Regions from separate parts of the Neptunomonas concharum genome, predicted to be linked through region 3. Evidence: predicted binding sites of a transcription regulator. Region 3 holds the regulator's gene; each other region holds the start of a gene.
What was found. Region 3 encodes FNR, which switches genes on or off when oxygen is low (the NO sensors DNR and NnrR bind a similar motif). Its sites were predicted from a motif close to TTGATNTANATCAA; they were not measured.
Positions count from the first base shown of each region.

Region 1: a site for FNR is predicted at 5,444-5,457, ahead of F0U83_RS10005 (cytochrome-c peroxidase). Genes of this name have one in related genera too.
Region 2: a site for FNR is predicted at 4,737-4,750, ahead of ubiM (5-demethoxyubiquinol-8 5-hydroxylase UbiM). Genes of this name have one in related genera too.

Region 1 is NZ_CP043869.1:2,127,434-2,135,140, forward strand. It holds gene F0U83_RS09985 (class I SAM-dependent methyltransferase) at 1-724, opposite strand, end outside; gene htpX (protease HtpX) at 860-1,741, shown strand; gene F0U83_RS09995 (hypothetical protein) at 1,830-2,150, opposite strand; gene F0U83_RS10000 (acyltransferase family protein) at 2,232-4,115, opposite strand; gene F0U83_RS10005 (cytochrome-c peroxidase) at 4,298-5,296, opposite strand; gene F0U83_RS10010 (Fur family transcriptional regulator) at 5,492-5,923, opposite strand; tRNA gene F0U83_RS10015 (tRNA-Leu) at 6,068-6,154, opposite strand; tRNA gene F0U83_RS10020 (tRNA-Cys) at 6,187-6,260, opposite strand; tRNA gene F0U83_RS10025 (tRNA-Gly) at 6,280-6,354, opposite strand; gene pgsA (CDP-diacylglycerol--glycerol-3-phosphate 3-phosphatidyltransferase) at 6,458-7,006, opposite strand; gene uvrC (excinuclease ABC subunit UvrC) at 7,039-7,707, opposite strand, start outside.
Region 2 is NZ_CP043869.1:252,839-260,545, reverse strand. It holds gene F0U83_RS01230 (bifunctional diguanylate cyclase/phosphodiesterase) at 1-1,881, opposite strand, end outside; gene F0U83_RS01225 (EAL and HDOD domain-containing protein) at 1,949-3,190, opposite strand; gene ubiM (5-demethoxyubiquinol-8 5-hydroxylase UbiM) at 3,367-4,674, opposite strand; gene F0U83_RS01215 (hypothetical protein) at 4,780-5,046, shown strand; gene F0U83_RS01210 (diguanylate cyclase domain-containing protein) at 5,077-6,693, shown strand; gene F0U83_RS01205 (IMPACT family protein) at 6,701-7,285, opposite strand; tRNA gene F0U83_RS01200 (tRNA-Arg) at 7,324-7,400, opposite strand; gene F0U83_RS01195 (dihydrolipoyl dehydrogenase) at 7,579-7,707, shown strand, end outside.
Region 3 is NZ_CP043869.1:2,294,279-2,301,985, reverse strand. It holds gene hrpB (ATP-dependent helicase HrpB) at 1-1,314, opposite strand, end outside; gene F0U83_RS10820 (thioredoxin family protein) at 1,330-1,788, opposite strand; gene F0U83_RS10815 (alpha/beta hydrolase) at 1,788-2,666, opposite strand; gene F0U83_RS10810 (adenine phosphoribosyltransferase) at 2,735-3,277, opposite strand; gene fnr (fumarate/nitrate reduction transcriptional regulator Fnr) at 3,443-4,222, opposite strand; gene hemN (oxygen-independent coproporphyrinogen III oxidase) at 4,308-5,699, opposite strand; gene F0U83_RS10795 (sulfite exporter TauE/SafE family protein) at 5,767-6,426, opposite strand; gene ccoS (cbb3-type cytochrome oxidase assembly protein CcoS) at 6,419-6,607, opposite strand; gene F0U83_RS10785 (heavy metal translocating P-type ATPase) at 6,634-7,707, opposite strand, start outside.

The sequences.
Region 1 (7,707 bases), 170 kb from region 3:
GAGATGTTAGCTCAGGTAATCGACGCAATACCTTTAGATAGTCATTGTCTGCAACAAAACTCCCAGGCTGGAAACTTGGAGGATCAATAACAACTAAATCAAACGGCCCAGAACGACGAATGCGCCCCCAGGATTTAAACATATCATGGCCGACAAAACTCACCTTGGACAAATCATGACCATTTAATTTGTGGTTCTCTCTGCCAATACTCAGCGCTCTTTTACTCATATCAACATTGACTACCGAGCTAGCGCCACCAGCCATGGCAGCCACTGAAAAGCCGCAGGTATAGGCAAACAAATTGAGCACTTTACTACCAGCGGCTTGTTGTTTGACCCATTCGCGACCATGTCGCATATCCAAAAACAACCCAGTATTTCTAAATTGAGCGGGCGTAATGGCATAGTGCAAGCCAAGTTCGCTACAAACCAAGCGCTCCGGCATTTCACCAAATAGCGTCTCGTGGGAGGTAACTCGCCCTCGGCCACGTTGCTGAAGCACCACACCCTGTACACCAGAGCGCGCTCGAAAAAAGCTAGCGAGGGAATCTATCAATTCAGGGGGAACATCATCATACAGGCGAATTACAACGACTGGAGCAAACCAGTCAATCACTAAAGATTCGTATCCGGGGAAATAACCGCCACGCCCATGAAAAAGGCGGCGGCATTCATTTGATGCAAGCTCTAATTGTTGTTCTATCCAACGATATATTTCAGTCACTTAGCCTCCGATATGTCGTATGATTAGTATAGTGACACAAGCTGCTATCAACCAGAAAATATCCTGCTATTGCTTGAAACTTTTCAGTAGCGCCCTCATCTAACCTAGAACTTAATTTTTGGGAATGTTTAAACCATGCGAATTATTCTCTTTCTTCTGACCAATATCGCCGTTATAGCGGTGGCCAGTATCACCTTGAGCTTATTAGGGGTTGAGCATTACCTCACAGGCACTGGGCTAAATCTGACATCTTTACTCATTTTCTGCGCTGTATTTGGCTTTGTAGGCTCATTTATTTCCCTATTTATGTCCAAATTTATGGCTAAACGCTCAACCGGTACACGTATTATCATGCAACCGAGTACTCCCGAAGAAAAGTGGTTGATGGATACCGTGGCAGAATTAGCTGAAAAAGCAGGTATTGGTATGCCTGAAGTAGGTATTTTTGATGCTCAGCAATCTAATGCCTTTGCGACAGGTTGGAACAAAAATAACGCGCTGGTAGCGGTCAGCACAGGCCTTCTGCAACGTTTTCGCCCAGAAGAAGCTAGAGCAGTGATGGCCCACGAAATCGGTCATGTAGCCAACGGCGATATGGTGACACTGACTCTTATTCAGGGGGTCGTCAATACTTTCGTTATGTTCTTTGCACGCATCGTTGGCTACTTTGTAGACTCGCTGTTACGCAAAGATAACGAGGGCGGTGTTGGTATCGGTTTCTATATCGCTACATTCGTCGCGGAGATTGTATTTGGTATTTTTGCTTCCATGATTGTTGCGTGGTTCTCCCGTCGTCGTGAATACCGTGCTGACGAAGCCGGCGCTGACTTTGCGAGCAATGCGGGAATGATCGGTGCACTACAGCGCCTGAAAGCGGAATCAGGTATACCAGACCAACTACCTAGCCAAATGACAGCCTTCGGTATTAGCAGTCATATGAAACAAGGCTTGATGGAGCTGTTCTCTAGCCACCCACCACTAGACGATCGAATTGCAGCATTGCAAAACCGTCGATAGGATTACACATTAGCCCCTAGATATCTCTCTGCGCCTTGCTGAGATATCTAGGGTTATTTTCTTAGCCAGTGAATCTTAAAACTCGTTTCTACTGTGGAACCAAGACGCTACATGATTCCAGATCAAATGGATTTGGTAGCTGGAATACACCGCCCGTTAAACGTTCAAAGTTTGTAGCTATTCTCTCGCATGCTCGATTTGAAGCATGAACGTTGGGATCATCACAATCGATAGCCTCGCAATAGGCGTTACATAAGCCCCAAGCCTTACCATCCAGCACATCACACACTGTTTCTTGAGAAGGTGTGGATGCATCAGGCGTTTTGGCGAGCACCGACGAGCTAAGTGATACAGCGAATATTGATGCTGCTGAAAGAGCTAAGCCCTTTCTTATAAGTGAAGAAGACATAGTACCAACCCCCAAGAATTATCTAATAGTTTCACCTTCACTGTTAACTTTATCCTAAATTTAGGACAATAAAAGAAGAAATTACCATTTTTGATGAAATCTCTTAATTATTTCCCGTTGAAGGTTCTTAGCACCTGCCATCGTCCAGTGCCCGAAGTCCCAATAGATCATCTCCCCTTCTGGGGTCAAGATTTCACAGATATCCTGCTTACAAAATATCTCATCAAGATCAACAAAAGTAGCGCCAATGCTTGCCGCATAGGTTCTTAATTGCCGATTAAGCAGAAGCATCTCCTGGCGCTTGTAGTAATACTTGGATGCATACTCGGCAGCCCCAGCCAAGCGACCATGTTCAATCACCAGCTGATACGCAGATTTTTGGTCAAACGTTTGTCTTGGACCTACGATGATCAACTTAGCGTTGCTATTAACCGCCCTAATCTGCTGGATAGCTCGCTCCAGCCCTGTAATATAGTCTGCTGGGGGTATATTAATTACCCACCTTTCATTTAAGACGATGTAATCCGCTACTTGAGCATTCGTTAACGATAGAATTTTATTAAAATTCTCACCGCAATCGGTTTTAGAATCCGGTGAAATTTTCAAATGGAATGCATAGCATTCAGACGAAGTCGTTCCGCTGTATCTCACGTCAATACTATCCATGCCTTTAAATGCAAAGAAAATATCGATAGCAAAACTATTCCCGACGACAAACATTTTATTGCTGCCCTGAGAAAAAATCCCAACCTCTCCGGATATTAAGTCCCAATACTCACTTCGATCTTTTTCAACATCAGCAACAGCTTTTCTTAACTCTTTTGGTAAACGCCATAGCCAGCCTTCATTTTTTGTTGCATGCAAAGCAGGAAGTATCAATAAGCAAGTAGAAAAGCCATAGACAATACCTCCTTTCCAACTAAATAACGAAGGGAGCCCGTATGAAAATCTAAATGGTCGCTCAATAAAATGATACATAAAGACTGCAATCGCTATTGATAAAGCGATCAGAAAAACACTTTCATATACAGATAGTGATTCCATTACGTAGTATTTATATAAGGCCATAATCGGCCAATGGGCCAAATATAATGAATACGATATGAGCCCAATATAAACCATAAGTTTGGAAGTTAGAACAAACCGTCCCGCGGGAGAATTACTATTAAAAACAATAAAGGCAACTAACACTGTCACAAAAAATGCATTAATACCCGGAAATGAAGTATTTTTATCATAGATAAAAAATAAAGACAGCAAAGCAATCATAGAGAGACTAAAGCATATGGACTTTAGCTTATCATTTCTATAATTAGTCTTTTCCAACCAAACCAGAACACCCCCTATCATCAACTCAAAAACGCGAAAGGGCATTAAGTAATAAGCCGCACTTTTGTCAATCTTCAGCATAGCGATAGAAGAAACAGCCGACAACACCGTAAGCATTATTATATAATATAAAACATGACGATCTTTGGCATACTTAAATAGAAACACTAAGAGAAAAGGCCAAAAAATATAGAACTGCTCCTCTACGCTTAATGACCAAGTATGCAGCAGCGGCTTAAACTGTGAATCTGTATCGAAGTAGCCAGACTCTCCCCAGAAAAATATATTAGATAAGGAAAATACTGAATAAATTAAAGACTGGCTAAACTTCTGAAATTCTCGGGGTGCTAAAATATAGAAACAAGCGACAAATGTCGCTATCAGAGTAAAAAATAGTGCTGGCATTAAGCGCTTGGCACGTCGGCGGTAAAAATTTAAATACGAGAATGATCCATTATTAACATACTCATAACGTATCAGCTTGGTAATCAAATAACCGCTAATGACAAAAAATACATCAACGCCAAGATACCCTCCACCTAATACATCAAAACCCGCATGAAATATCACGACAGACAATACGGCAACCGCCCTTAAGCCATCAATTTCGGGGCGATACGAGACAGAAGAAGACATGAAGGAGGAAGTCCTTATCCATTAACCAATACAGGAGAGCCATTCTATCATGCAGGCTCAGATATTGAAGCCTTTCAGATATATCAGCAAATGCATCACTAAGGACTTCTTAAGACAGTTGTCAATCAGCACTCCCCTACCCTAAGGCCTTAATGCTCCTCAAACTAGGGAAGTGAAAGATCTCACGAATCAAATGGTTGCGGTTTTGGCGTCGCATCTGTCGAAGGAGGAAGCTGAGGAAGCTGGAAGTTAGGTTGATCCCCTGTTAGTGTTTTTAGGAATGCGACGATTCTCGCCGTTTCATCTTCACTAAATTTCCTACCTAACTGTAAACGCCCCATTAAATCTACCGCTTCAGTTAGAGACTCCGCTTCTCCATCATGGAAATAGGGATAGGTAAGTTCAACGTTACGCAGAGTTGGTACTTTAAACTTAAACCGGTCTGCATCTTTACCCGTTACCGCACTCAAACCTTCAGCGTTGCCTTTTGCCTGATAAGCCTCAACCACACCCATTTTTTGGAAAGAGTTACCACCCACCGCTTCTCCGTTATGGCATGCAACACATCCAGAGTTTTTGAAGAGTGCATATCCAGACAACTCATACTCTGTGATCGCATCCTTATCACCCATCAACCACTGATCGAAAGGAGAGTTCGGCGTCACTAGTGTTTTTTCAAATTCAGCAATGGCTTGGGTGACTTCATCAATACTCACTTTGTCATGCCCAAATACCTGCTTAAATTCTCTCACATACTGCGGTATGGACTGAATCACATCAATGGCTAACGTATGAGAGGAAGCCATCTCCCCTGGGTTCGCAATAGGGCCACCAGCCTGAGCTTTAAGATCTGCCGCTCGACCATCCCAGAACTGAGCCAAATTCAAACTGGAGTTAAGAACGGTGGGCGCATTAATAGGCCCCTGCTGCCAATTATGCCCAATAGAGGTTTTAAGGTTATCAGTTCCTCCCATGCTTAGGTTATGACAGGAGTTACAAGATATAAAACCCGACTTGGATAAGCGGGGATCAAAGTACAATTTTTTCCCCAACTCCACCTGAGCCAAGTTGATCTCTTTGACAGGCTTGATCGTTTCAATAGGCTCATTAGCACTAACCATAAATGAAGTTACCACTAACCCAAGCGCCACACTACTAGTAACGTGTTTTTTCAGTTTCACTTTGGAGTCCTCTCTATCGTCCAAAACATAGCCCTTTAAGTAAGTAGGGCTAAAGCTTAGCCGCAGAGATCACAGGTCAATCTGAGTTAGTTGGCAATGCTCATCTTCGCGGCAAACTAAACTTAGACTTATTCTAAATATGAAACATTGATTTGAATCAGCCGTAACCATAAGGAGGTGTAAGCGCAATTTATTTTAGGTATTACGTACGCGGAGTACCAAATCTACCGAATCGATCTCAGTTCCTTGAGGCAGTTCCACACTCTGCAGCAGGGATAAATTGAAGCTGTCGATATCTGACAACTCTCCGGTATCAAGGTTATAGACGTGGTGATGATGGGAGGTGTTAGTGTCGTAAAACGCCCTTTGGTTATCAATCACAAGCTCACTGACAAGACCTTTCTCAACAAAGCGCTTTAGACTGTTATAGACCGTTGCCTTAGATATTTTACTACCACTGAGATATAACATCTCCTGCAGTTTATCCGCAGTGACATGCTGATGCTCTGCAAGCAGCACTTGCGCGATTGCAACACGCTGCGATGTCGGATAAACACCAGCAGCAGTTAACCTTGCGGTAACCTGCTCTTTATCGGCCAAAACAATATGAGAAACTTGTGTATTCATAGGGAAAATTGTAGATCAATTCTTACTAATGCACTACGAGACTTGAGGCTAAGTCACACCGAACACTCAATCATTAATTGGTACAGAGAGACCCCAAAAGAAGAAACTTTAAGAAATGATACCACTTAACCTGTCATTGTTAAGTGGTGCCCGGAGCCGGACTTGAACCGGCACGCTCGTTAGAGCGCAAGATTTTAAGTCTTGTGTGTCTACCAATTTCACCATCCGGGCGGATGGTCCAATAGCTTATGCTATAGGATCAATGGAGGCGCGGGTCGGAATCGAACCGGCGTACACGGAGTTGCAGTCCGCTGCATGACCACTCTGCCACCGCGCCTATGCTTTGCACAATTATTTGGAGCGGGAAACGAGGTTCGAACTCGCGACCCCAACCTTGGCAAGGTTGTGCTCTACCACTGAGCTATTCCCGCCCTGTGCAAACAGTGGGGCGTATTATAGAGAGATCTGAGCCCGTGTCAACCATGTTTAGCATTTATTTTTGCTTAAAGATTAACCACTTAGCGCACTATCGCTTTAATCTTCGGAAGTTAGTTCAGGCCAAGCCGCTTTTAGATAAACAAACATCGACCATAAGGTCAACAAAGCAGCAATATAGAGCGCCCCCACACCAACCCAAGAGATTGTTGAAGCAGGTTCTACAGAGACTAACAAAAAAATTGCCAGCATCTGTAAAGCTGTTTTTATTTTGCCGATGTAGGATACGGCTACACTGGCGCGCTTGCCTAACTCCGCCATCCACTCTCGCAACGCGGAGATAATAATCTCTCGACCAATGATAATCATGGCAGGAATCGTCATCCACACTTGCGCAAAGGTTTCCGTTAGCATCACTAAGGCAACAGCAACCATCAACTTGTCAGCAACAGGATCAAGAAAAGCACCTAACGCCGATGTTTGATTCCATCGACGTGCAAGATAACCATCCAACCAATCGGTTGCAGCCGCGACGGCAAAAATAGCGCCCGTGGCTAAAGGAGCCCAGCTGTAGGGCAAGTAGTAAAACAACACAAACACCGGAATTAGAAAGATCCTAAGGAGTGTAAGCAAGTTAGGTATGTTCATAGATAACAACATCAGTGCCGAAAACTCCGCAATCAGGCCTCTGGGTGTAACGCGGCATAGATCTCCTCTGCCAACGCCCGGCTTATGGTAGAGACTTTTGTGATTTCTTCAATACTCGCACGCTCAATCATGGTAATTCCGCCAAAATGCTTGAGTAATTCACGTCTGCGCTTGGGCCCAACACCGGGAATGCCTTCTAGCTGTGAGGTTTGCCGCGCCTTCCCTCGCCTTGCCCGATGGCCAGTAATCGCAAAGCGGTGAGCTTCATCACGTATATGCTGTATCAAATGAAGCGCTGCTGAATCCGAGGCTAATGTCACCTCCGTTCCACTGTCTGCCATGATCAGTGTTTCAAAACCCGCTTTGCGCGTTGTGCCTTTCGCTACCCCGATAATCTGAACATCACCTATTTGCAGCTCATTTAACACAGCTATTGCTTGGGTAACCTGCCCTTTTCCCCCATCTATTAAAAGGATATCAGGTAGCACCCCCTCACCTTTTTTAATGCGGGTATATCTGCGCGTCAGCGCTTGATGCATAGCAGCGTAGTCATCTCCGCCAGTTATGCCCTCAATATTGAAGTGCCGATAGTCTTTTTTTAGCGGGCCGTTACGGTCAAATACCACACAGGAAGCGACCGTTGCCTCACCACTACTGTGGGAGATATCAAAACACTCCAACCGTGAAGGCGTTTCATCCAA
Region 2 (7,707 bases), 1.5 Mb from region 3:
ATTGCGCCCCATCTCTTTTGCTTGATACATAGCAAGGTCAGCATGTTTGAGTAGAGCTTCGGGGGACTGACCATCTTTAGGTAACCACGCCAGCCCCAAACTGGTGCTGATCTGTACTTCATGATCATTAATTAAGAATGGCCGCGATATCTCTGCCAGGATTCGCTGCGCAACACGTTCAACATGACCGGCCTCTTGTACAGGGTGAATCAAAATCGCAAATTCATCACCGCCTAAACGCGCCGCTATATCATTATCTTGCAGCGTATCAACCAGACGCTGCGCTACCTGAATCAGCAATTGATCGCCGACACTATGCCCTTGTGTGTCATTGACTGTTTTGAAGTAATCCAAGTCCAGCAACATCACCACAGATGGGAACTCTTGAGTATCTTGCTCAAACAGAGCAGCTAGCTCCCTAAAGAAGAAACGCCGGTTTGGCAACCCAGTCAACTCATCATAGAGCGCCAAGCGTTCCATTCTTGCATGCGCGTCTTTTAACTCAGTCACATCTTCACAAACAATGACAAAGTGCGTTAATTCACCATATTCATTGTGAATAGGCGATATAGATACCAACGACCAGAATGTTGTCCCATCTTTACGCCGACTCTGTAGCTCTCCCCGCCAATGCTTACCTGAGAGAATAGATTGCCATAATGCTTCATAGCGGTCGGGGCTAATCCACTTACGGCTTAATAACTCAGGCTGATTACCTTGTATGTCCGCTAAGTTATACCCCGTTGTCTCTGTATACTTCGGATTAACATATTCAATTGTGCCGATTACATCGGTAATCATGACGCTCGAACCGCTGTGAGTAATCGCGCTAGATAACTTTTGTAAGGACGACTCTATGTGTTTACGATCAGTGATATCTTGGCACGTACCCGAGATCCGTTTTAAATCGCCTTTCGCGTTATGCACCACATGGCATATCAGATGCACATGTCGATAAACGCCCGTTGGGGTAGATACTCGAAAATCGATAGTTCCTGCTTGCCCCTTATTCAACATGTCCGTGAAATGGCGCATCACTTCGCTTCGATCAGCAGGATGCACCCGCTGAAAGAGACTCTGAGCATTTTTAGGGTACGCTTCTTCTATTAGCAAAATAGCCTGCAAACTGGTGGAGACCCAAAAGCGCTGTTCCTTTAACAGCCACTCCCAGCACCCTAACTGAGCAATTCGGTGAGATTCATTGAGCCTCTCTTCGGCAAGCCGACGCTCCTGAACCTGTGACTCCATTTGATGCTGCTGCTCTAATAACGAACCGCGCATGGTTATAAAAGAGCGTATGAGCGGTGAGAGAATGGAGCGATGAGTCACCGCAGGAAATGGGAACTCAGAACGCCCTGATCCTAAGTGTTCTGCCGCCTCAATCAACTGTGTCATGGGCTTGAACAATAACCAGCGCTGAAGGAGTGCAATCACAAAGAAGGTTAGTAATGAAGAAACTATGATGAGTAACTCCGTCCACCTGAATTGATTTGTGACCTGCTGTGCAATAGCCCGCTTATCCAGCCACGCATCAGCGACATACGCCCCGACCTCAACCGACAGATGTACCCGCTCTCTATGAGTAGTAAAACCAACAGGTGGGGAGGGTACACCGTTATTTGTACGCCGAAACGAGACACGCAGCCATGACGATCTGTCGGTAAACAAGCGCCCACTAAGGCTTTGTTGCAGAGCCGCTTCAGTAGACTGATTATATTTCGCTAACTCAGCGAGTAAGTTAAGAGTTTCACGCGTGTCATTTACTTTTTCATTAACGGCATCACTGACTTTAAGCGGCAACCAAACCAGCTCAGCGACCAGCAAAAAAACACTTAATATGCCCGCAATAGGAAGCAGTAACTTAATGGTAAGTCGCTTCACTGAGGAGTACTCACACAGCAGGAGATCTGGGCTAAATGACCCGACAACATATATCCACCCTTTATTCTTAGTTGAGCAGTGCAGACATAACCTGATCAGCCCACTTTAAGCTATGTCGGTAAGCCACCTCATAAAACGCACGATCAATTCCGCGAGACAGCTCTTCAAACTGGCCTCGTTCATAGTGTTCAACATCACTCAAAACATCGCCGAGCGTTCCCGTATAGTGCAATAGCGCATTCTTAATCTCACCACTTAGGGGCACTTCCGTCATCAGTTCAGCCATTTCAATATCGAGCATTGCATCCAGTTGGGATAACAAGCCGACGATAAAATAGTTCATACCATTGGGGTAACCATTAATCTCAGCTAGCAACTCACACATACGTCCTCTTACCAGCATGGTACGTGTCAGTTCGTTAGGTCGGCCATCCGCTGCTGTCGTCAGAAATAGCATAATCCAACGACGAATCTGCTCCATGCCAAGCAATGTGATCGCATGACTCAATGAGCCAATTTCTTTAGGTACCGCAAAGGCGGCTGAGTTAACAACCCGTAAAATTTTATAGGTTAAAGCAGCATCATTAATCGCAATTTGCTCTAGTGAAGCACCTGTTGCTTGTTCATTATTTAGCTCGGCCAACAGCTGTAACAGAATAATTTTACTACCACTGATTTTTTTGCCTTTTACTGGTTCAGGTCGACTTAGGAAATAACCTTGATATAGCGAAAAGCCCATCTCTAAGCACTGGCGAAACTCTTCTTTGGTTTCCACCTTATCGGCAAGCAGATCGAGCTGATACGGCCGCAGCTTTTGAATAATCCCTGGCAGCGCGCCCAGTCCCAGCAATTGAATATCCAGTTTGATAACATGAATGACGTTTAAGAGGGGCTCAAACTTAGGATCATCAGGATTATAGTCCGCTAAAACAATGCGATAGCCTTTAGCTGCAAACTCCCTCACTTTGCTGACAAATTCTGGCGATATCGATGATCTGCCCAAAATTTCCAGGGAAAACAGAGCTGGGGGTAATTCTGGCAAGGTACCTGCCAGCAGCACTTCATCAGTGACTTTCAAATAGCAGGGTAAGAACTTTTTGCCACCATCCGCTACGATGTTAGCGTAAGTGTTAACGACGACATCAAACGTCGCTTCTTCATCTTTGATCGCAGACAGGTCTTCACCGCTTTGCCCCCGAAAAAGTAATTCGAACGCCACAATATCTTGGCTTTTGGAGTAAATGGGCTGACGCGCCATTAAGACATCCAGTCGTTCCTCTCCTTCAAGAATCTGATCTAAATCTGTCACACAAAACTCCAACCGCTATTTGCCATCAACATTAAAGAGAATAACATAACGACCATTCCCCCAAAAAATTGAGAATGATTAAAGTTAATGTTAGCACTCTATTATCATTTCTGACTAACGAATATCTATTGGAGCACTACCCTTTCAAAATGGTATGGAGAAAGCGCGCATATCGATCACTTCGTACTGCGCTTTTTCAAGGGCGCCAAAGGGTCTGGCAGATGACTAAATACGCTATTCAAATGCGCTAGGGAAGGCCGAGGGGGCAGCAACGGTCGTACCCATTTCATGGGGGAGCTTTCATCCATTTGTTCTTCGGTTAACGACTGCATGATCCATTTTTTAACCGGTACAATGTTATTCGCAAGCCTCAAGGTCGCCTTTCTCGCCAATTTAGCTGCAAAGGTTTCATGGGTAAAAAGTCCTACCACAACATTGGTACCGTGATACAACACTCGGGTCACTTTAATATGATCACGTTCGTAAGCCTTTAACACCACATCCGAGCCGATATCCCGACCATCCGCAATAGCTTCCGCAATATGCTTTGCTAGGGATGCCTGACCGCGAAGACCTAAATTAAAGCCATGTGCAGTAACAGGGTGCATACCTACAGCTGCATCACCAATCACAGCAAAACGCCTCGCGACAAACTGATTGGCGTGCACAGCCACCAACGGATAAACATGGCGCTTACCCAGTAAAACCATATCCCCTAACATGCCATTCAATTGCTGCTCTATACATTGATTAAAGTGTGCTGGCGACATATCAACATAGCGCTGAGCATCACGACTGTTGACCGTCACCACGATCGACGAGCGATTACCCGTCATTGGTAGAATTGCGGTGGTCTGCCCATAATGAAAACACTCAAATGCGGTCTGTTGATGAGACTTACTATGTGACATACGACACACAATTGCGGTACGGGAAAAATCTTTCATTGTCGCCGAAAGCCCCATTTTTCTTCGCATATCGGAAAAACGCGTATCTGCTGCAATCACTAGCTTCGCAGTCACCGTTTCACCGTTTACTAAGGTTACAACGCCGAACTCAGCCTCAGTCGCTACACCTTCTACCGTTGCCTCTGTGCGCAGCTCTATATTACTTTTTGGTAAAACGGACTCATAAAATGCTTTACGAATTAAATGATTAGGCACCAGATAACCCAGCGCCTCTAAATCCGTTTTATCCCGTTCAAAGTTCAAGCTGTACGACGACTCGCCATCAAATACCTTTGCGCCCTCTATAGGAGAGACTTCCTCCTTCGGCAAATGCTCCCATGCACCTAACCCCTTCATCAACGAAACGGAAAGATGTGTTAGCGCTATTTCTCTACCATCCTCTGGCGGGTTTTGCAGGGTTGCCAGCGACGAGCGTTCCAGAATTAGCACCTTTAAAGGAAGCTCGCTCAAAGAGCGCGCAAAGCTTAACCCTGCAGGCCCTGCTCCAATAATGACAACATCATAATCTTGCGCCACGACACACCTCTGCACCCTAGTTCATCAGAAATCTCATCCTACGGATTCTCAGGGCTATTTCCTCGACATATATCAACAAATCTTGGGATAATCAGCTAATCTTAAATGAAAGCCATTCTGCTCAGCGAGCAAGGAGTATTTATGAGTCAGCAAGGGAGCGCCGGAAACGTCATTGCGGCACTGTGTAATATATTCATTCCGGGACTGGGCCACTTAGTTCAAGGCAGGTTACTCGCCGCGTTCTTTTTCTTCGTTACAACTGCCGTCGGCTATGCTCTCTACTTCCTAATCTTCCCAGCAATTATCGCTGCAATTATTCACCTTATTAGCATTATCAGCGCAGCTCGCTATAAACCCGATACGAGTAGCTGAGTAATAACCACTACCACTGCGGACATAGCTATGACAAAACCGATACTAACCCCTCAACAAACTGAATTAGCGATATTGGAAGCGCTAGAGGATTTAGTATCGATTGTTGACAATAAATATCGCTATCGTGCCGTCAGCCATGGCTATACGCGCTTCTTTGGGTTACCCGCAAGGTCTATCGTAGGAAAAACTGTTGCTGAACTACATGGCACTGAGCGGTTCGAGCAACACATCAAACCTGATTTGGATAGATGTTTAGCTGGCGAGGAGGTAAAACTTAGCTTTTGGGGGCAAAACCACCTAGGAGAACCCCGCTTCATCGATAGCCGACATACTCTCTACACCGGCAGCCTAGTGGAAACCACGGGGGTAGCTGTTGTGGCAAGGGATGTAACCGACCTGATTGAAGCACAGAACGCTCTAGAAAAAGAACGCTATCTGCTTACTCTAATGGCCGATGCTCTACCCGACTTCATTTTTGTAAAAAGCCTGAACGGCGTCTATCAACACTGTAATAAGAGCTTTGAAGCTTTTCTTGAATCCAACACCGAAGCGATCATCGGAAAAACCGACGCTGAACTCATGTCCAAGCGATCTGCCAACTACATCAAGGAGCGCGATCAAGAAGTCATCCAAAGCAAAAAGCGCAAGCGTAAAGATGAATGGGTAACCTACAATGATGGCAGTCGACGACTGATCGATATGCTAAAAATTCCCATCCTGAACCAGCAAAACGAAGTAGAAGGTCTCATTGGTATTGGCCATGATGTAACGCGAGAACGGGAAACTGAACGCAAACTACAATTAGCAGCCCTTGTCTTTGAAACCACCTCAGATTATTGCTTTATTTTATCAAGCAAAGGGGTGATCGTGTCTGCCAACAGTGCTGCCAAATCAGAGTTCTCGACTCTGAACGATACGCAAAACATATCGATTCACGACCTTTTGCACTGTTTGTCTCCAGCCTGTGACCTCGCAACCATCCTAAGCACGCAGCTTAGCTGGCAAGGAGAGCTATTATCACACTCTCACGTCCCATATCTAGCTACACTTAATGCCGTCTTAGACGGCGATGAAGTCCCTGAAAAATTTGTATTAACGCTCAGGGACAACAGCGAACACAAAGCCCTAGAAAAAGAGCTGACAAGCAAAGCCTATAATGACTCGCTAACCGGTTTACCTAACCGATTACTGCTACATACTAAACTGGAAACCGCCATCATCAGAGCCGAGCGTCAGCGACGGCAAATAGCCGTACTATTTATTGACCTAGATGGTTTTAAGCCCGTAAACGACAAGTACGGCCACTTTGAGGGGGATAAAATTCTAGTTGATGTAGCACAACGGCTCAGGGAACATCTCCGTCAATGCGACACTGTCGCCAGACTAGGGGGTGATGAGTTTGTCGCACTGCTTGATATTTCACTACCTGTTCATGCCGGTAAAGTGGCTAATAAGTTATTAGCGAGCTTAGATAAATCATTTACTATTGAAAACAATCAAATCAGCATCTCAGCGTGCATTGGCATTAGCCTCTTCCCAGGCGACGCCAGCTGTGCCGACGAGCTGTTACAACATGCCGACAGCGCCATGTATCGCGCAAAAAGCCAAGGTTCACGACAAATTTCTTTCTACTGCGAACTATAAGGCAGCCTTAACCGATTTCTAACGTACCACGCAGTAAATCCTGCAAAGTCTCCAGCAGAGCACCGACCGCATCAGCATCGCCACTAAGCTCAGCATTGACTTGACTATCATACGTTAGCGTTATTTCTACCCCGTACGTGTCTGCCTGATGCCTAAGCAGTGATTCAAACTCAAAACCAACACGAATTCTAACGCTGGACTGAGGCTGAACCTCAATCCACTGGGCTTCAGTTAGGCATTCACTAACCGCCTGCGTATAAGCTCTAACCAAGCCACCCGCCCCCAACTTTACACCACCAAAATATCTGACCACTGTCGCCAATATATGATCAGCTCCCTGATGCTGAAGCACATTTAACATAGGCCGTGCGGCTGTCCCGGAAGGCTCACCGTCATCTGACTGGCGCACCTGCCCACCAACTAACATTGTAAAGCAGATATGGCGAGCATCAGGGTGAAGCTCCCACAGTTTCGCCACCTTGATTAAGCCCTCCTCATGGGAAGTAACCCGCTCCAAGCGCCCTAAGAAGCGCGACTTTTTGATTTCAATGGCAGCCTGAGCAGGCTTTGCGAGGGTTTTGTAATGTTTCATGGCGTTACCATGACAGAATAAGAAGATGATGTAAAAAATGGCGCGCCCGGAGGGATTCGAACCCCCGACCAACAGGATCGGAACCTGCTACTCTATCCAGCTGAGCTACGGGCGCAAAATCAGGAAGTTTTCAGGCCGGTAATGATACGGAGGTATATGCGTTTTGCCAAGCGCCCATCTTGTTTTTTATTTTTGCCACCGCTTTTTTCATCCATCTATGTTTGAGCAACGTAGGGATCTATGGCAAGGTAACAAAAAAGCATTAGCATCCTCTAATTTATCATGGAGATCCTATGGAAAAGGTTGATATTGCGATTCTCGGCGCAGGCACAGCAGGTCTTGCCGCTTATCGGGCCGCTAAAGCATACACCCCGTCGGTCGTACTGATAGACGGTGGCCCTTACGGTACCACCTGTGCCCGT
Region 3 (7,707 bases):
TAACAGCATTTTAGCCAGCCTTGGATGTAACGGTAACGCAGCCATCAATTGGCCTTCAGGGGTAAGCTGAAAGCCGCTTTCTACACGGTGTAATGCGCCTAGTGCGTGTAAGAGAGACTGCGCTTGTTGATAGCTTGATGGAGAGGGTGGGTCTATCCATGATAACTCATTGGGTGTTTTGCAGCCCCATTGGTGGAGTTGCAGTACAAGAGGCGTGAGGTCCGCTTGAGATATTTCTGGTGGTGTAAAGGGAGCTAACTGTTCTTGTTGAGCCTTTGACCATAATCGGTAGCACATGCCTGCTTCGAGGCGTCCTGCACGACCAGCACGTTGTTCACTGGTAGAGCGAGACACACGCCGGGTATGTAAGCGTGTCATGCCGGTGTTTGTATCATAGATGGCTTGACGGCTCAGGCCGCTATCGATAACGATGTTGATGCCTTCAATGGTTAGGCTGGTTTCTGCTATGGATGTGGTCAGAACAACTTTTCGATGGCCTTGATTAGGGGGAGATATCGCCTTTTTTTGCTGTTGTAAGCTAAGATCGCCATAGAGTGGTGTGATTTCAATGGTTTGGTGCTCGTAGCGAGTTGTTAAATGTGCTTGGAGCTGTTCCTCTACCCGCTGAATCTCAGCGAGGCCCGGTAAAAAAACCAGTAAGCTTCCCTGTTGCTCATCAAGTGCCTGTAGAATGGTTTTAACTACGCGAGGCTCAATGGGCTGGCTAGCTTGCCAAGGGGCGGTGTAAAAAATGTCGACGGGATAAGTGCGGCCTTCACTGTGGATAATCGGAGCATGATTGAGCAGTGTTGAGATTGCTGGTGTGTCTAATGTGGCTGACATCACCAAGAGCTTTAGGGCAATATCATCTCTAAATAATGTCCGGCTTTGCAAGCATAACGCCAAGCCTAAATCGGCATCAAGGCTGCGTTCATGAAACTCATCAAATATCACCAAGCCGACACCTTCAAGGCTAGGGTCTTCTTGGAGCATACGGGTTAGTATGCCTTCTGTAATGACTTCGATGCGGGTGTATTGACTTACACAGGTATCCATCCTGATACGGTAGCCAACGGTTTCTCCGACACTTTCTCCTAAGGACGTTGCCATACGTTCAGCCGCCGCTTTCGCGGCTATGCGCCGCGGCTCTAAAATAATGATCTTTTGCTTTTGAAGCCACGACTGCTCTAGTAGAGCTAGTGGGACAACGGTGGTTTTACCTGCGCCTGGTGGGGCTTGTAGTACCGCTTCATCTCGATAGTTTAATGCTTCAAAAAGCTGAGAAAGGCATTGATGTATGGGTAATGTGGGCATAGCCGTTAAAGCGTGTCACTGTATAGCAAGGTGCTCAAGAGCTGCCTCTATTGACTGGTCTAAATAAAAACCAAAGAACTCAGGCGTTGTGATTCCAACATGGTTCTTGGTGAGCTGCTTCCCAGTTTTATCGAGAAACATGAGTGTTGGCGTTAAGCTGGCATTGTAGCGTCGCGCAAGTTCTTTTACTGCAATAGGCCTTCCATCAAAATCAATGATCTTTTTATTCTCGTCTATCTTCAATTCCCTAATGATCAGCTTTTTTTGATACCCTGGATTCTGAGACATAGGGTACAAAAAATCATTCCTGATTAAAGAACAATAGCTACAATCATGTCGGCTAGCTAGCACCAGTAAAAGCTGCTGAGGTTGCAGTTGTTTTGCATCCAGCTGGAAGTTTTGTGCTTTGGGAAGTTCACCTGCTTGCGCTATCAGCCAAGGTAAAAAGAGCAATAAGGCGAGTAATCGGGCCATTAGTTAGATTCCAAAAATTCAACGATCAATTCGACAACTTCGTCAGTATAAAGGTCCATAAAGAAATGGTCTGCCCCTTCAATGTCGAAATAGCGTATATGCGGATTATCGATTCTTTTCATTTGCACAGGCAGATCTTTGACGGTTGTATCTTCAGACCCACTAAAAACCAATGTAGGCGTAGTGGTGTTCTTAATAATATCAGGCGTGTTGAAACGGGTGTCCGGCTTGTAATAGTTAAGGAAAGAGCCTGCTGTGACTTCACTATTAGCGCAATAGATGAAATCGGTATTTTTTAGCCACGCATTTTCTGGTGTTTGCTCGGCCTCCTTTATCACCTGCTCAAGGTTTTTCTTGTATCGAGTTTGGTAATCGACACGCTCCTGTTCTGCGCTCCATGTAGCAGGGGCTATCAGAACCTGTCGCTGTACCTGCTCTGGATGTTCTGAAGTATACCACGCAACTTGATTACCACCGCGTGAATGGCCGAGTAATGTGATCTTGTCAGCCCCTTGGTTTTTGAGCCACTGAATCCACTGATCAACTTCTGTGAGTGCGTCGGTATGTTTATGTTGATGGGGTGTGTTGCAGTCGTACATGCCGTGACGGTTATCAACGCCCAAGCTAAGGTTAATGGCGAGGGTATGATAGCCGTTTTCTGTGAGCTGCTCTTGGAAAGCTCTAATGATTTCCATGTGGTTATGGGCGAGGGTGCCATGTACCAGCACAATCACTCCATCACTCAATGGCTGTGCATCACTCGTTTGAAAGTCCGCATTGAGCGTGATGCCCTTGAAGGGAAGAGTGACTTCCTCTGCATACGCTAAAAAGCTAAAGGTCAGCAGAAACAATGATACGAGCTGTTGCAATCGAGACATGGAAAACCTCTGTTATTGTTATAAGCTTATTCTAATACACTCACAATAGCAGAGGCTATCTGGTTTGGCTACAGGCCTTCGTAAGCAAGTAAGGTATACACGGGTATGCCAGTATCCTGTATACGTGTTGACCCTTGAAGATCAGGAAGGTCGATAAGCGCGGCACACTCGATGACGTTAGCGCCCAAGGTTTTGATGAGTGTGCAAGCAGCTAGAATGGTGCCGCCGGTAGCAATCAAGTCATCAAATACTAGGACTTTGTCGCCAGCAGAGACGGAGTCCACTTGCATTTCCACAGCAGATGTTCCGTATTCTAATTGATATTCTTGGTGCACAGTTTTTCCTGGCAGCTTGCCTTTTTTACGAACAAGCACGAGTGGCTTTTGTAGTTGATAGGCCATGATGGATGCAATTAAGAATCCACGCGCGTCAATACAAGCAATATGAGTCATTTCAGAATCCATATAGCGTTGAATGAAGGCATCTGAAATCATCCGCAATGCTTTGGGATCTTTAAATAGAGGTGTGATATCACGAAACATAACACCAGGTTCAGGCCAGTCAGGTAGGGTACGGATGACAGATTTGACGTAGTATTCGTCGTAAGACATGTGCTCAATAGCTCCTCAATCAGGCCGGAACGTAAACGTTTGATATGGCTCAATGTTATCTAAGGCGTTTTGCCTTCTAATGACTTCGTTGGGTTACACATAGAGATGGCTACTTCTTTGTGCAACTATTTGTGACGCCGTTCAATCTTGAACGGCGTTTTTTTATTATAGCGTTAACTGTTGGACATCATCTTCGGTATCTTCTTTACCCATGCATTCACCCGCTAGGGTGTATAGATGCTCCAGATTAATTAGATCTACCTCTTTTCCATCTACTTGAATCAGCTCATTCTTCTGGAATCGAGTGAAAATACGGCTAACGGTTTCAACCGCTAATCCCAAATAGTTACCTATTTCATTGCGTGACATGGATAAGCGAAACTTATGGGCAGAATAGCCACGAGCCTGAAAACGTTGGGATAACTTGACCAAAAAGGTCGCAACGCGCTCTTCGGCATTTTTCTTTGATAGCAACATCATCATTTGCTGATCGTCACGAATCTCTTTACTCATCGTGCGCATCACTTGTCTGCGTAGCTCTGGTAACTGTCCACACAAACTGTCGAGGTGCTCAAATGGAATTTCACATACAGTTGTCGTTTCTAAAATTTTGGTTGAGACGGGGTAGTTGTTGCTATCAAAACCGCTCAAACCTACTAATTCCCCCGGGAAATAGAACCCCGTGATCTGCTCTTCACCTTCATTAGTTATGGTGTAGCTTTTAACACTGCCCGCGCGAATCGCGTATACAGACTCAAATTCATCCCCTTGATGGAAAAGGTGTTCGCCTTTTTTTAAAGGACGACTTTTGTCAATGATATCGTCCAGCCTTTCCATCTCGGTTAGATTTAGCGATACGGGCAGACAGAGTGAACTTAAACTGCACGTGTTACAGTGGGCTTGTTGAAGGCTATGTAGTTTCCCTTCCTTCTTTACATCACTCATGGCCGTTTCCTGTGGTTGTTTTACATAACGAGCGGCTACTCAGCCCCAAATTATGTAACATTTCACGGGAACCGTGAAGCACCGATTAGATGATACGTGAAAAAGCCTGTGTTTCTTGCTGTTTAGGTATGTATTTATCGAAGGTCATACAGATGCGACGAATCAAAAGTCGACCAGCTGGGGTCACAAAAATTTTACCTTGCTCCAGAGTAATCAAACCATCTGTAGAAAAGTTGTTTAATTCGGTTAATTCTTCAGCAAAATAGTCATTGAAATTGATATTGAATTGTTGGCTGATGGTTTGAGGGTCAAGTTCAAAATGGCAAATGAGTTGTGTGATAACTGCACGGCGGATGCGATCATCTAGATTGAGTTTGACGCCTCGACGAATAGCACTGGAGCGAGATTCAACGGACTCCGTATAAGCACTAATGTCGTGCTCGTTTTGATAATAGACATCGCCGATTTGACTGATTGCAGAGACACCCATAGCAACCAGATCGCAATCAGAGTGGGTTGTATATCCCTGAAAGTTACGATGCAGTTGGCCGTTTTGTTGCGCCAAGGCGAGTTCATCATCGGGCTTTGCAAAGTGATCCATGCCTATGTAGACGTAGCCTGCGGATAGCAATGTATTAATCGTGGATTCTAATATCGCTAACTTGGTTTCTGGGCTAGGTAGATCGTCTGCATTAATGTGTTTTTGTGAGCGGAAGCGATCCGGCATATGCGCATAATTAAAGACTGAAAGCCGGTCTGGGCTGAGTTCAATGACGGTATTCAACGTCTCATTAAAGCTTTCTAAGGTTTGGTGGGGTAGGCCATAGATCAAATCCATATTGATCGATTTAAAGCCTAATTGCCGGGCTGTGCTTAGAATCTCAGCGGTTTGCTCCGTTGACTGGACTCGGTTAACGGCTTCTTGAACAACGGGGTTCACATCTTGTACGCCTAAGCTGATCCGGTTGAAGCCGATGCTGCGCAACGTTTCTAAGGTTTTAATAGAGGCTTCGCGTGGGTCAATCTCAATAGAGTAATCGCCGCTATCATCATTTAGTAAGTTAAATGACGCTTTTAGTTTATCCATTAACTCGACCATCTGCTCATCGCTGATGAAGGTCGGGGTGCCGCCGCCCCAATGAAGTTGATTGACAACTCTGTCATCACTGTACCAGCGAGCTACTTCTTCAATCTCTTTATACAGTGTATCTAAATACGGTTGTGCCTTTTTACGATTGCGTGTGATGACCTTATTGCAGGCACAGTAGTAACAAACGTGGGCACAGAAAGGGATATGCACATACAAAGAGAGGGGGGCGGTTTTATCTGAGGTTAATTGCCCCGTCTGAACAAGGTCTTGCTCCGATAGCGATGTATCAAATTGAATGGCTGTCGGATAGGAGGTATATCGTGGGCCGGACAGGTCATAGCGATTAATTAGATCTAGATCCCAAGAAATACTGGTGTCTAAGCTCACGATAATTTCCTCACAATTTTAAAGCGGAGCAGTATAACACTCAGCATATTAATTGGTTTGATGCGGGTCAAAACTTAACAAGCGCTGTTAACGGTAGCGTATATAAACCAAACAGAATGATAAGTAACCCAGAGATGTGCTGAACATTACGATTACTCAGAAGGCTTTGTACCTGACGGGCAAGTAGGCCGGTCGTGAGCATCGCGGGTAGGGTGCCCACACCAAAGGCCAGCATCAGAAGGCCACTTTGTATAGGGTCTTGGCTGGTGGCTGACCAAATGAGTGTGCTATATACGAGGCCACAGGGCAGCCAGCCCCAGAAAAAGCCTAATAGCAGGGCTTGTCCATTATGCCTTACCGGTAGTAACCGGCTGGCTGCTGGACGTATCAACGCCCAGATACGACTACCCGCGCGCTCGATATAGGTTAAGCCTTTCCACCACTGAGCTACATAAAGCCCCATTGAGATAAGCAAAAGCCCTGCGATGGAACGTAAGATAAGTGCAAAAGTTCCATCTTTAATTAACACACCAGCACTGCCGAGTAATGTACCTGCGATAGCATAACTGATCAGGCGACCGCTGTTATAACTGAGAAGATGTAACCAGCGGTTAGGGTGATCACTCATCGCCATGGTAGCAGCAATGCCACCACACATACCGATACAATGGGCACTGCCTAGAAGCCCTAAAAAGAGCGCTGTGGTGAGGGAGACAGAATCAGTCACGTGTTGGTTGTTTCTGCTTCGCGTCGTCAGGAATTAACTCATCATCATCGTCATATAAAATGCTATGAGCAGGCGATTCTAAGTCATCGTATTGGCCGTTATTGACGTTCCAGAAAAAAGCCCAAGCAGCAAAGGCTGTTAATATGATCGCGATGGGTATTAATAGGAATATGATTTCCATTAGCGTTCTGTCCAAAGATATTGGGGTTATTTTACGCGATTTCGTCGCACAAGTTTAGTCAGACGTAATGCATTACCGACAACCACAAGTGAGCTGGCAGACATTCCAATCGCTGCCATGTAGGGTGCAATAAAGCCTGCTGATGCCAGTGGTAATGCCAGCAGGTTGTACATAATTGACCAGCCAAGATTTTGGCGAATGATATATTGGGTTTTTTTCGAGAGTAAGATAGCGTCCGTTAGGCGGCTTAACTCGCTTCCAATTAAGACCGCATCCGCATTCGTTTTTGCAAGATCGGTTGCACCGCCCATAGCAATGGAGGTTTGTGCGCCCGCCAATACAGGAATATCGTTAATGCCATCCCCTACCATGATTACACGAGCCCCTTCCTTTTGCAGTGCTTGTACGTGGGCAAGTTTCTCTTTAGGCGATACATTGGCAATAACAGTGTCAATACTCAATTGCTCGGCGATCTCATGGACGGCTGCAGAGCTGTCACCGGTTAGCATTTGAATCTTTAGGCCGAGTTTTTTAAGTTCTTGTAGTGTTCTTTCGGTATCTTTACGCAGCTGGTCGTTAAGGCAAAACCAAGCAATAGGTTCATGTTGATCGCAAAGAAGAAGCCATTGCCCATGTTGATCGGGTGCATCGGAAATAGTCATTTGGCGGTGACATAGTGCCGCTGCATATTCGGGTTTGCCTATGCGGTAGCGCTTTCCTTCCACTTCACCTTCTAATCCTTGCCCTAGTTCGGCTTGGAGCGAATCTGCGGCCTTTATGCCGTAGCGATGAAAGGCTTTGGCAATAGGGTGCTCTGAATGGCTCTCTAAGGCCGCCGCTGTTTCTAAAGCAAATTGTGTATCTATGTTACCTAGTGTTACGGTGCTTTTTAGCGATAGGTTACCCTCGGTGAGAGTGCCGGTTTTATCAAATACAACATGCGTTGCTGTAGCTAAACTGTCCAGTACATGTCCACGGGTTATTAGCAAGCCATTTTGGCGCAAAGTCCCGGTCGCTGCCGTCAGAGCGGTGGGGGTTGCTAAGGATAAAGCGCAAGGGCAGGTTACAACGAGCACAGAAAGTGTTACCCAAAATGCGTG